Regions from separate parts of the Bacillus yunxiaonensis genome, predicted to be linked through region 3. Evidence: riboswitches for the same ligand, from Rfam matches in the RefSeq annotation. Region 3 holds a riboswitch; each other region holds the start of a gene.
The links. A riboswitch is a leader RNA that binds a small molecule or an ion and turns the genes downstream of it on or off. The one in region 3 is predicted to bind thiamine pyrophosphate.

Region 1 (3,217 bases), on a different contig from region 3:
TTGCTTGACTATGTGGGAAGAAGACCCCCGCAAATAATGCATATACAGGTAGACGTGCTGAACATGACATAAATGGCGTCACTAAAATCGTAAGCAGTCTCTCTTTCTCCTGTTCAATCGTTCTCGCAGCCATAACACCTGGTACATTACAACCAAATCCAATAATCATAGGAATAAATGCTTTTCCATTTAGTCCAAAAAACTCCATAATACGATCCATGACAACAGCAATACGCGCCATATATCCAGAGTCTTCTAATAATGAAATGAAGAAGAACAATGCAAGGATTTGTGGAACGAATACGATTACCGCACCGACACCGGCAATTACGCCATCTGTAATGAGCGCTCGAATAAATTCAGATGCCCCCATATTAGTTAAAGCTGTTGTTACCCAATCTGTGAACGGTCCCCCGATAAATGCATCAAGTTGATCAGATAAAGGTGTTCCAATCCACGAAAACGTCACCTGAAAAATGAAATACATGATCCCTAAAAAGATCGGAAGCCCCCAAATTTTATGGGTAATTAATTTATCAATTCGTTCAGAAAAAGGAATGCTTCCTTCTTTCTCATGACGAATAACATTTGTTTTCAACTTTTCAATATACGCTGCACGTGCTCCGTACATATGCTGTTCCAGCGTTATGTCTAGTTCTGCTTCTAATGCAGAGCGGATTGCTACAAGTTCCTTATAAATAGGCAATTGATTTAACTCTTGTTCTACTACTTCATTATTGCTCAAAAATTGAAGTGTAAGCCATCTTGGGTGCTCATAATTCGTTTGTTGCAGTTTATCCATAACTTGCTGAATTCCTGCATCTACCTTTTCACCATAAGAAAGAATAAGTGGCTTCTGTTCTACATGATCACTCTCGTGAAGAGAAGCTAATAATTCCTCACAGCCTTTTCCGCTCCTTGCAATAACCGGAATGACTGTTACACCGAGCATTTCAGTTAGTTTCTTCACATCAATTATAATGCCACGCTGCCTGGCAACATCTATCATATTTAAACCAATTGAGAGCGGCTTACCAAATTCTAATAATTGCAAAGTTAAATGCATATTACGTTCGAATTGAGAAGCGTCTACAATGTTTAACATATGATGAAATTCGTCTGTTAAGAGAAATTGTGTAACAACCCCTTCATCACGTGACACAGGGTTTAAATTATATACACCTGGTAAGTCTATTAAAGTTCCCTTCTTATCTTTTAACTTACCAATCTTTTTTTCTACAGTTACTCCGCTCCAGTTCCCTACATATTCATAAGAACCAGTAAGCGCATTAAATAATGATGTTTTCCCCGTATTCGGGTTCCCTAGTAAAGCAACTTTATTCACGCCAATTCCACCTTTATCATTTTCGCATCACAATGGCGAATAGAGATTAATTGCCCGCGGCATTCTAATGTACACGGACCATTAAACATTGCCTTTTGTTTTACACAAAGTTCGCATCCTTCAGCAAATCCAAATGAAGCTAAACGACGTTTTAATAATTTATCAAGAGATTGTAAATCTTTCACACGTACTTTTTCATCTATATTCATATCAACTAAGTTCATGATTTCTCCCCCTCAGACGATAACGATAATTATTATCAATATCAATTATAACATGAACTCCAAAAGAAAGACTATACAATATTGTGTCAATTTATCACTATTTTTTACGGTTTTATCTTATATAACATAGCTATGCTAAAATTTATTTTCCATTCTTATCCATTTTAATTTACAATAATATTAACAATCTAAGAATCTCGTTGTCACAGGGGGAGCCACGTCGCTGAGAGGGAACACATCGTTCCGACCCTTTGAACCTGTTAGTTAATGCTAACGCAGGAATTGTGCAAACGTATATACATAAATAGTTATTTGTAACTTGTATATTTCAATATTCCCCTATGATAATGATTCTTTTTTTGTAACTTGGATGTAGGGGGATTTATACATGCGTAATACAAATTTACAAGCGATGATAGAGGCAGCGATTCTTGCAGCACTTGCATTAGTCATCGACATTTTGCCGCTATCTATTAAACTTCCAACAAGCGGTTCTATCTCATTTGCTATGATTCCAATTTTTATTATCGCTTATCGCTGGGGATTTAAAGCTAGTTTCTTAAGTGGTCTCGTTTGGGGATTACTACAAATTGTCGTAGGAGATGCATACATTTTAACGCCTGTACAAATGTTTATTGAATACTTCATTGCATTTGCTTTTATCGGCTTTGCTGGATTATTTCATACACCAATTCAACAAGCACTTGCCAATAGTCAAAAAACAAAAGCAATTATGTATATCATTATTGCTACATTTATCGGCAGCCTAGCTCGTTACTTCTGGCACTTTATTGCCGGCGTTATTTTCTTTGGTCAATATGCACCAAAAGGACAGTCAGCCGCTTTATATTCCTTCATCATAAACGGCAGCACAATGATTGGTTCTTTCATATTATGTGCAATTTTACTTGTCATTTTATTTACAACAGCACCGCGCTTGATTACGAAACGCGCTTAATCATAGAAAAAGAGCAGATTGCTTCTATAAGCGACCTGCTCTTTTTCTGTGCCTTAGTTTTCCATGTTACTTTCCTAATGTGAATCTGTGTGTCTTACAATTTCAGGAGTCTGAAAATGGAGTGTATCCACCTCTCGGCTGCTCTCTCGCTCATTTTTACCGTTATGCTTATGAATCCAAGATTTCATCTCATTCCATAAAACAACTCTATGCATCTCATACCCTATGTGCTGCTTCTTTATTTTCTCTTTATAGCTCGCATTCCATTTGTACCACACAATTTTATCATGTGAATCTACCCATGTTTCTTGTTGATCAACTACAGTTTTACAACCTTCATTATTAGCTAACATAATCATATCATTCTCTAATAATAAAGAAAGAGCCGCCGAGTGCCTCTCCATTCCCCTACTCCTTTCTTTTTTAGTGCTTGCCTTATTTCCCTAAAATGTGTGTGCCTTACACATACGTAGTGTATACAAAAAAGGTAGTACAAACTATCGATTTACCTTACAAAAAACCTTACAAAATTGTAAGGTTTTATTATACATCATAATATGTAACTATTATATTATTTAAGAGTTCTAATTATATATAAGAATACGTTTTGCAACACGCACTATAAACATCATATTATCCCTTTTTCCTTATATCTATATTTTATATTACATTTTGTAAATTATTTGTTAC
Region 2 (3,217 bases), on a different contig from region 3:
AGGTACACATGATCATAGATTAAGAGGTATTCAGAATGATACTTTCTAATTATCGATATAATTGACTGCCTGTGTCTTTAAACTCTTCTGCTTTTTCTTTCATACCTTGTGAGATTGCTTCTGTTGTTTCTAAATCATTCTCCTTTGCATACTCACGAATATCATGCGAAATTCTCATACTGCAAAACTTCGGACCACACATTGAGCAGAAATGCGCTGTCTTCGCTCCTTCTGCTGGTAATGTTTCATCGTGATACTCCATTGCACGCTCAGGGTCTAATGATAAATTAAATTGATCACGCCAGCGGAATTCAAAACGCGCTTTCGAAAGGGCGTCATCACGCTGATGTGCTGTTTTATGACCTTTTGCAAGGTCAGCAGCATGCGCGGCAATTTTGTACGTAATAACACCTTCACGAACATCATCTTTGTTTGGTAAGCCAAGATGCTCTTTTGGTGTTACGTAGCAAAGCATTGCAGTACCGAACCAACCAATCATTGCTGCTCCAATCGCAGAAGTAATATGGTCATAACCCGGCGCAATGTCTGTCGTTAACGGTCCAAGTGTATAGAACGGTGCACCATGACAAATGTCGAGCTCTTTATCCATATTCTCTTTAATAAGGTGCATCGGTACATGTCCTGGGCCTTCAATCATCACTTGCACATCATGCTTCCAAGCAATTTGCGTAAGTTCTCCTAATGTTTCCAGCTCAGAAAATTGAGCTTCGTCGTTTGCATCCGCAATTGAACCAGGGCGTAACCCATCTCCAAGAGAGAAGGAAACATCGTACTTCTTCATAATTTCACAAATCTCTTCAAAATGTGTATATAAGAAGTTCTCTTGATGGTGATATAAACACCACTGGGCCATAATCGAACCGCCGCGTGATACAATTCCTGTTACACGCTTTGCTGTAAGCGGAATGTAACGAAGCAGCACACCAGCATGAATTGTAAAGTAATCTACTCCTTGCTCCGCTTGCTCAATTAGCGTATCACGGTATACTTCCCACGTTAAATCTTCCGCGATCCCGTTTACTTTTTCAAGTGCTTGGTAAATCGGTACTGTTCCAACTGGTACAGGCGCATTACGAATAATCCATTCACGCGTCGTATGAATGTTTTTCCCAGTAGAAAGGTCCATAATTGTATCTGCACCCCAGCGTGTTGCCCACGTCATCTTCTCTACTTCTTCCGCAATCGACGATGACACAGCTGAGTTCCCGATATTCGCATTTACTTTCACGTGGAAGTTACGTCCGATAATCATTGGTTCTGCTTCCGGATGATTAATATTTGCTGGTAAAATAGCACGGCCTTCAGCAATTTCTTGACGCACAAATTCTGGTTCCACACCTTCACGAATCGCCACATATTCCATCTCTGATGTGATGATACCTTTACGCGCATAATGCATTTGCGTAACATTTTTCCCAGCTTTTGCACGAAGCGGCTTACGTCCCATTTGCGGGAATATAGGCGTATGCTTAGCTGCTGTTTTCACACCATCATCTTCCGGTTTCACTTCACGGCCTTCATACTCTTCTACATCTCCATGTTCCACAATCCAGCAGCGGCGCGGCGTTGGAATCCCCTTTTCTAATTCCACTTTGTAATCAGGATCAGTATAAGGACCACTCGTATCGTACACACGAATAGATTGATTTGGTACACCATTTGTATCGCTTTGTGCAATCTCGCGCATCGGTACTTTCATATCTTCACGTGTACCTTCTACATATACCTTCTTACTTCCCGGTAAACTTGACTTCAACTCAATTTGCTCAGCTGAAACAGATTGTTTCATAATTATGTTTCCTCCCCTGTGTCTTAGCGAAGTAACCTCCGCTTTTCTTTAGATCCAGCTTCGCCTCCTAAACCTCTAAGAACCCTCCGCACGAGAAAACAAAAAGCGCTTTCTGTGCGAAAGAACCTTAGCCAACGGGTCTAAACAGTCGGCTCCGCCTTTCTTGTGACCAGGACGAGAACTAGCGGCCAGTGTATGCTCAAATAAAAAAGCCAGGTCCATAATAAAGAATAGGACCTGGCAACATAAGGCATTGTTATGTAAAGCCGTTAACTTCCCTCCGCTGGTACGAACCAGATCAGGTCCAAAGAGTCAAGAAGTTTCAACGCACTTCTCTCTCAGCCCAGCTCTCTTGGGCACCCCTAGTTTATCACTGATTAAATTTTTACTACGCTCCTATCATACATCATTGTCTGAAAAATGCAAAGGTATTTATATTATTTCTTTTCCTTATTCAAAAAATGGGTATTTCACTTAATACAGGCTGCTTCCCCACTACATACATATAGAATATAAGCCAGTGAGGACGTATGTCTTATGCAAACTTTTCACTATAAGAACAGGGGTGAAAGAGTTGATAAACCTACAATCTACAATAACCATACTCGCTTTTCTCGGAACCACGCTCATCATCTTTTGGCGTCCCAAAGGGATGAATGAAGCAATTCCAGCAACAGTTGGTGCAGTGATTGTCATTTTAAGCGGTGCCGTTTCTCTTACCGACTTGGGTGATATTAGCTCAAAGATTATTGGCGCCGCCATAACAATTATGGCTACCATTGTTATGGCAATCGTACTAGAGAGTTTCGGCTTTTTTTATTGGTGCGCCGTTCAACTTGCTAAAAAAGCAAAAAGCTCTGGTATTCGCCTCTTTTGGTATACAAATCTTCTTTGTTTTCTCATGACATTATTCTTCAATAACGATGGTAGCATCTTAATTACAACTCCCATTTTACTGCTTTTGTTACATCATTTACGACTCAAACATGATCAAAAAATACCTTACTTACTAAGTGGTGCACTCATCGCTACTGCATCAAGTGCGCCAATTGGTGTAAGCAATATTGTAAATTTAATCGCCTTGAAAATTATTGATATGGACTTATACATGCACACAGCCATGATGTTTGTTCCCGCTACGTTAGGTCTCCTTTTTATGTCATTTCTGTTACTCCTTGTTTTTCGGAAAAAAATCCCTGAAAAACTCCCGGTCTTATCGACATACTTAGATGAAAATTTCGTTAAAAAACCCTTTCACCCACTGCAACCACGTCCCGCAATTGATGAAAATCGTAAGCGAACAAGGTTTATGCTTGGCATTCTATTATTTGTTTTATGCGTTCGTCTCAGCTTATTTATCGCATCTTTCTTCCAATTTCCTATCGCCATTGTAGCAGTCATTGGCTC
Region 3 (3,217 bases):
TTCTTTTGCAGAATAACCAAAGATTTTATTCGCATCACGTTGTAGTTCTGTTAAGTCGTAAAGACCAGGAGCAAATGATTTTTTAGGTTTTTTCTCAATTTCCACGACAATAGCATTTTGTTTGCCTAGTTTTTTCACAATGGCATCGATTTTTTCTTTATCGAAACTACGGCTATTGCCTTTCGCATCTTGCCAAGTCAATTTTAATTTGTCTGTTGTTTGAGCTTCGATACCGTAGTATGTTTGCGCTTTGAAGTTTTTAATTTCATCTTCACGGCCTGCAATGATCGCCACAGTAGGCGTTTGTACACGACCGCAATTTAGTTGTGCATTGAATCGTGTCGTTAATGCACGCGTTGCGTTAAGACCGATATACCAGTCGGCTTCCGAACGTGCGACAGCTGAAGCGTATAAATTGTCATATGCTTTACCAGGCTTCAAATTTGCAAAGCCATCTTTAATTGCTTTATCAGTAACAGATGAAATCCATAGACGCTTAATAGGTTTATTGATTTTAACTTTATCAATAATCCAACGAGCGACTAATTCTCCTTCTCTTCCTGCATCTGTAGCCACGATGATTTCATTTACATCATTTCTAATCAGTTGACTTTTAACAGCATGAAACTGTTTTCCAGTCTGCTTGATCACTGTTAATTTTAAGCGTTCAGGTAGCATTGGAAGGTCTTCTAAATTCCAAGTTTTATATTTCACATCATAACTTTCTGGATCCGCTAATGTAACGAGATGCCCTAAAGCCCAAGTAACGATATACTTATTGCCTTCAATATAACCATTTCCTTTTTTATCACACTTCAATACACGTGCAATATCACGTGCAACAGAAGGTTTTTCAGCAATTACAACACTTTTTGCCATATTTCAAACATCCTTTCGAATTTCCGTAAGTTAACTATAGCATACATCCTTTTTGGATTCAGTTATTCGGAAGATTCGAATCTATTGTTAGTAATGAAATACTTTACATCTTTGATGAGTTAAGCGGAGAAGAATTTTCATAACAAAATGTAACTTGTGATTTTGATAGAATAAGAGTAGACTCTGAATTAGATGAATAATAAAACACATGGGAGTTTGCGGATGCAAACTGAGAGTACGGCTAATCTGTCGTTGACCATTTGAACCTGTTGGATAATGCCAGCGTAGGGAGAGTGTGAAAGCATATATTAAGACACTTTGCATGCGCAAAGTGTCTTTTTTGGCTATATCTCCCATTATTAAAAAAGGAGATGGACAAATATGAAAATCGAAGAAATTGCACAAGTAATTGAAACAGTACGAGAAAGAAATCCGCTCGTTCATAATATTACAAATGTTGTTGTGACAAATTTTACAGCTAATGGTTTACTCGCATTAGGTGCATCGCCTGTGATGGCATATGCGAAAGAAGAAGTAGCTGAAATGGCAAGTATTGCTGGAGCACTCGTTTTAAATATGGGAACACTTCGTCCGGAAGAAGTAGAAGCGATGCTCATTGCTGGGAAATCAGCAAATGCGCATAATGTACCAGTTTTGTTTGATCCTGTTGGTGCTGGTGCAACATCGTATCGAACAGAAGTTGCAAGGTATATCCCAAGTGAAGTAAAACTAGCAATTATCCGCGGCAATGCGGCGGAAATTGCAAATGTTATTGATGAGAAGTGGGAGATTAAAGGTGTTGATGCAGGAGAAGGAAACGGTGACGTTGTTTCCATTGCGAAACAAGCAGCAGAGCAGCTAGATACTGTCGCTGTTATTACTGGAAAAGAAGACGTTATAACAGATGGAGAAAGAACATTCATTCTTCGTAACGGTCATCCGATTTTAACAAAGGTAACAGGAACGGGCTGTTTATTAACATCTGTGATTGGAGCATTTACAGCAGTCGAAGGAGACTATGTAAAAGCAGCAGTCGCAGCAGTAACGTTTTACGGTGTAGCGGCAGAAATCGCAGCAAACAAAACGGCTGAACAAGGACCAGGAAGTTTCCAAATTGAATTTCTTAATCAGTTAGCAAATGTTACTGCAAAAGACATTGAACGATATGGGAATGTCGAAGAAGTTCGTTAAGAGAGGATGAGAGAAATGGCGCGCATCGATAAACAGCATATGTCTGAGTTATTACAAGTATATTTTATTATGGGGAGTAACAATTGCCGCAAAGATCCATTACAAGTCATGAAAGAAGCACTTGATGGTGGAATTACAATTTTTCAATATCGTGAAAAAGGTGACGGAGCATTAACGGGAGAAGAACGATATGCATTTGCAAAACAGCTTCAGTCTTTGTGTAAAGAATATAATGTTCCATTTATTGTGAATGATGATGTGGAATTAGCACTAGAATTAGATGCAGATGGCGTTCATGTTGGGCAAGATGATGAAGGGATTCGAACAGTACGTGAAAAAATGGGAGATAAAATGATCGGTGTATCTGCTCATACAATAGAAGAAGCACGTTTTGCAATTGAAAATGGTGCAGATTATTTAGGTGTAGGACCGATTTTTCCAACAAATACGAAAAAAGATGCAAAAGCAGTACAAGGAACGGAGGGATTATGCTTTTTCCGTGAAAGTGGCATTGAAATTCCGATTGTCGGTATTGGTGGAATTACAATTGAAAATGCTGCTTCTGTCCTTGAAGCAGGTGCGGATGGGGTGTCTGTTATTTCTGCGATTAGCTTAGCAGATTCTCCTTATAATAGTACGAAGAGATTAGCTGAACAAGTGAAAAAATAATAAATGAATCTGTTATATATCGTGAAAATCACTACTATTTTGAAAGAACCATTTCTAACATGAAGAAATGGTTCCTTTTGTCGTATAAAACAAACTGTGAGGCTTAAACTAACGTGTATGAATATATATCGTTTCGGAGGCGACAATATGATTTCGTTACAAAGTATTATAGCTGCTCATGAAAAAATGAAGGGGATTGTACATACAACACCGTTAGATTATTCCAGTACATTTAGTGAACTATCTCATAACGAAGTGTATTTAAAGTTAGAAAATCTACAAAAGACAGGTTCCTTTAAAGTACGTGGCTCTTATAATAAAATGACTTCGCTTAGCAAAGAAGAATTGCAAAAAGGAGTTGTGGCAGCATCGGCTGGTAACCATGCACAAGGTGTAGCTTATTCTAGTAATATGCTCGGTATTCCTTGTACGATTGTGATGCCAAAAGGAGCACCGCTTAGTAAGATACTTGCGACAA
Region 4 (3,217 bases), on a different contig from region 3:
CGACTTGTACTTGTGCTCCATTCTGTAAAGAGCCAATAATAGCTGTATTTGTTCCTGCACCGCTGCGTACTTTTAATACTGGAGTAGCCACATAATAAGAACTTCCGCCTTGTACAGTAATTCCTTTTACTAATGGCTGAGCTACGTTAGATAAAAATTCTTTCTTTACATAGCCACTTGTTCCATTATGTATAACTTTATACCATCCCTCTTGTTCTTCTTGAATCGTAACAAATTTTCCATTCGGTAATACATCAATAATTTCAGATTGCGTATTTGGCTCAGAGCGAACGTTTAATGCATCTGCATTAACGATATATTGTTGCTTACTATTGCTTGTTTTTGCTAAAGAAATTGCTTCTTTTTTTACATAGCCAGTTTTATTTTGAGTGTGAATTTTATACCATTCGTTTGTTGTTTCAAGAATTGTAACTGGAGTGTTCTTTGGAATGGTTTCAATAACAGAATCTGTTGCTTTAGGGCTAGTGTACACTTGTAATGTATTCGTTTTTACATAACCAATTTTTATTTTTGTTTTTTGCTGTGCTGATACGGTTTGTACAGTGGAATCTGTCATAGACGGGAGCATAGAAGCGACTGCGACAGTAGCTGCTGTCATTGCTGCGGCTTTCATGTTCATATAATTAGAGGCCTCCTTATGTAATAAATTTCTATATCCTTAATTATAATATAACAATATTTAATTTGTCTTGTATGCATAGAAATGTAATACTGAAAAATAAATGAACATTTTTTAATACTATAAAGTCATATAATAAAAGGATAGCAGATTTATCAGTGTTATGGAAATAGATAGAAGGAATTTGCGTTTTTCTGAACTTACAAAATACATAGAATGATATTTTATCCCGCTACTTTAGGGCAGTAAGACTCCCACCTCAAAGTTCTGAGAAAACAAAGAAGATAGGTGGGAGATAACCGTTAGTGGAGGATGAAGAACCCCCCTGATGGAAGTTTCACTTTATCTCGCTCAAAACATTGATATTTTAGGGGAAAGCTTTAAGATGAAAAGTCTCTCGTAAGACATAGAGTGACCTAACTAATCACTTTTTGTCTAAAATTAACACATATGGAAATTTGACTTTATAACTTAAAAGAGTTGCCGATGATATATGGCGATGGTATACTGACTATGTTAAATGAATATAATGCTAGGGGAGCTAGTGTTGCTAGCTGAGAGTAAGACCTATAGTCTTTAACCCTTGAACCTGATCTAGATGATGCTAGCGTAGGGAAGCAATTTGGACGATATATATAACGTCCCCGTTTCTTTGCGTATAGAAACGGGGATTTTTTATTGAAAATTTTATAGAACACCACTAGGGGTGCTTGAAAGCTGAGAGAGGTAGAAACCTTAACCCTTATAACCTGATCTAGGTGATACTAGCGTAGGGAAGTGGAAACAACAAATAGGTTTTTCTTTTGTTTGCTGTGGACCACTTCTTATATAGAAGTGGTTTTTTATTTGGAAACATATATACAGGAAGGGGAAGCGGAGATGACATTTTGTGAAAGACTATTTGAAAAGGTGCAACCTGTTTGGGAGAAGAGTCATAATCACCCATTTGTAACAGGTATGGGAGATGGAACATTAGAGAAAGATAGATTTCAATATTATATTGTTCAAGATTATTTGTATTTGTTAGATTACGCAAAATTATATGCAATTGGTGTTGTAAAAGCAACAAATCCAAAAGTAATGGCGAAGTTTGCTGAACAAATCGATGGAATTTTAAATGGAGAAATGACGATTCATAAACAATATGCAAAGCGTTTAGGAATTTCTGTTGAAGAAATGGAATTAGCAAAGCCGTCTGCTATGAATCTAGCATATACAAACTATATGATGTCTGTATCACAAAACGGTACACTTGCTGAGTTAATTGCAGCGTTGCTTCCATGTATGTGGAGTTATTGGGAGATTGGAAAGCGCTTGAATGATATTCCAGGAGCACGCGATCATGAATTTTTTGGCGAGTGGATTCAAGGGTATAGTTCTGAAGAATATGGAAATCTTTGCGTGTGGTTAATTGATTTATTTAATGAAATTACAATTGGAAAAACAGAAGAAGAACGAAATCGTTTAGAAGAAATCTTCTTATATTCCAGTCGTTTTGAATATTTATTCTGGGATATGGCATATCGTAAGGAGATGTGGGGTTTTGAGGAGCAAGAACATACTACAATTTCATAATGTTTCCTTTCATTATGAGGAGAAGCAGATTATAGCGAATCTTGATGTTGCAGTACAACAAGGAGAATTCGTTAGTATTATTGGTCCGAGTGGCTGCGGAAAAAGTACATTGTTTCGACTCATTACAGGACTTGAGGAAGCAAGCGAGGGCACTATTGATGTAATTGGAGAAACGAATCATCCTGTTGGTTATATGCCACAAAAAGATATGTTACTTCCATGGCGAACGATTATCGAAAATGCAGCATTGCCTCTTGAATGTCAAGGTGTGAAGAAAAAAGAAGCACAAATGCAAGCACGAAAATTATTGGTGCAGTTTGGACTGCAAGGGTATGAAAATAAACAGCCAAAAGATTTATCAGGTGGAATGCGTCAACGTGTATCTTTTATTCGTACGTTGTTAACGGGCGGCGACCTTTTACTATTAGATGAACCATTTAGTGCACTCGATGCATTGACGAAAGCATATCTGCAAGAGTGGCTGTTTGAACAATGGAAACATTGGCAAAAAACGATTGTATTTATTACACATGATGTAGAGGAAGCGCTTTATCTTTCCAATCGTATTTTTATCGTAACAGAGCAGCCCATTACATCATTAACAGAGCGGATTGTACCTCTTGGACAAGAACGATCTCGAAAGGATTTGCATCGTCCAGAAATGCTGGCATTAAAAGATGAACTCATTGGGATGTTACAAAGACAGGTACTTGTATGAAGAGAATTGTAGACTATGTTCCAGCTTTTATTGTTGCTGCTATTTTTCTTATTGGTTGGGAAGTAGGGGCGCGGATTCTCGATGAAATGTACATTTTACCATCCCCAAGTGCCATTGTTCAAAAAATATGGGATTTGCGGGATATATTGCTTACGGTGCATTTACCAGCAACTCTTTCTGTTACAGTTATTGGTATTGTCATTTCCGTTGTATTAGGTGTTAGTTTAGCAATGGTGATGAGTATGAGCTCATTTGCTGAGAAAGCATTTTATCCACTATTAGTT

Region 1: linked by a shared signal. The riboswitch ahead of thiT (energy-coupled thiamine transporter ThiT) and the one ahead of thiM (hydroxyethylthiazole kinase) in region 3 are both predicted to bind thiamine pyrophosphate.
Region 2: linked by a shared signal. The riboswitch ahead of thiC (phosphomethylpyrimidine synthase ThiC) and the one ahead of thiM (hydroxyethylthiazole kinase) in region 3 are both predicted to bind thiamine pyrophosphate.
Region 4: linked by a shared signal. The riboswitch ahead of tenA (thiaminase II) and the one ahead of thiM (hydroxyethylthiazole kinase) in region 3 are both predicted to bind thiamine pyrophosphate.

What each region holds. Positions count from the first base shown of each region.
Region 1 is NZ_JBAWSV010000010.1:82,959-86,175, forward strand. It holds gene feoB (ferrous iron transport protein B) at 1-1,345, opposite strand, end outside; gene WAX78_RS22115 (FeoA family protein) at 1,342-1,569, opposite strand; TPP riboswitch at 1,768-1,869, shown strand; gene thiT (energy-coupled thiamine transporter ThiT) at 1,958-2,527, shown strand; gene WAX78_RS22125 (hypothetical protein) at 2,602-2,931, opposite strand.
Region 2 is NZ_JBAWSV010000003.1:274,875-278,091, reverse strand. It holds gene thiC (phosphomethylpyrimidine synthase ThiC) at 50-1,810, opposite strand; TPP riboswitch at 2,069-2,184, opposite strand; gene WAX78_RS10685 (arsenic transporter) at 2,388-3,217, shown strand, end outside.
Region 3 is NZ_JBAWSV010000008.1:112,999-116,215, reverse strand. It holds gene WAX78_RS20410 (DNA topoisomerase III) at 1-879, opposite strand, end outside; TPP riboswitch at 1,078-1,187, shown strand; gene thiM (hydroxyethylthiazole kinase) at 1,261-2,070, shown strand; gene thiE (thiamine phosphate synthase) at 2,086-2,739, shown strand; gene ilvA (threonine ammonia-lyase) at 2,887-3,217, shown strand, end outside.
Region 4 is NZ_JBAWSV010000006.1:6,055-9,271, forward strand. It holds gene WAX78_RS17385 (SH3 domain-containing protein) at 1-640, opposite strand, end outside; TPP riboswitch at 1,165-1,273, shown strand; TPP riboswitch at 1,333-1,433, shown strand; gene tenA (thiaminase II) at 1,520-2,215, shown strand; gene WAX78_RS17395 (ABC transporter ATP-binding protein) at 2,184-2,933, shown strand; gene WAX78_RS17400 (ABC transporter permease) at 2,930-3,217, shown strand, end outside.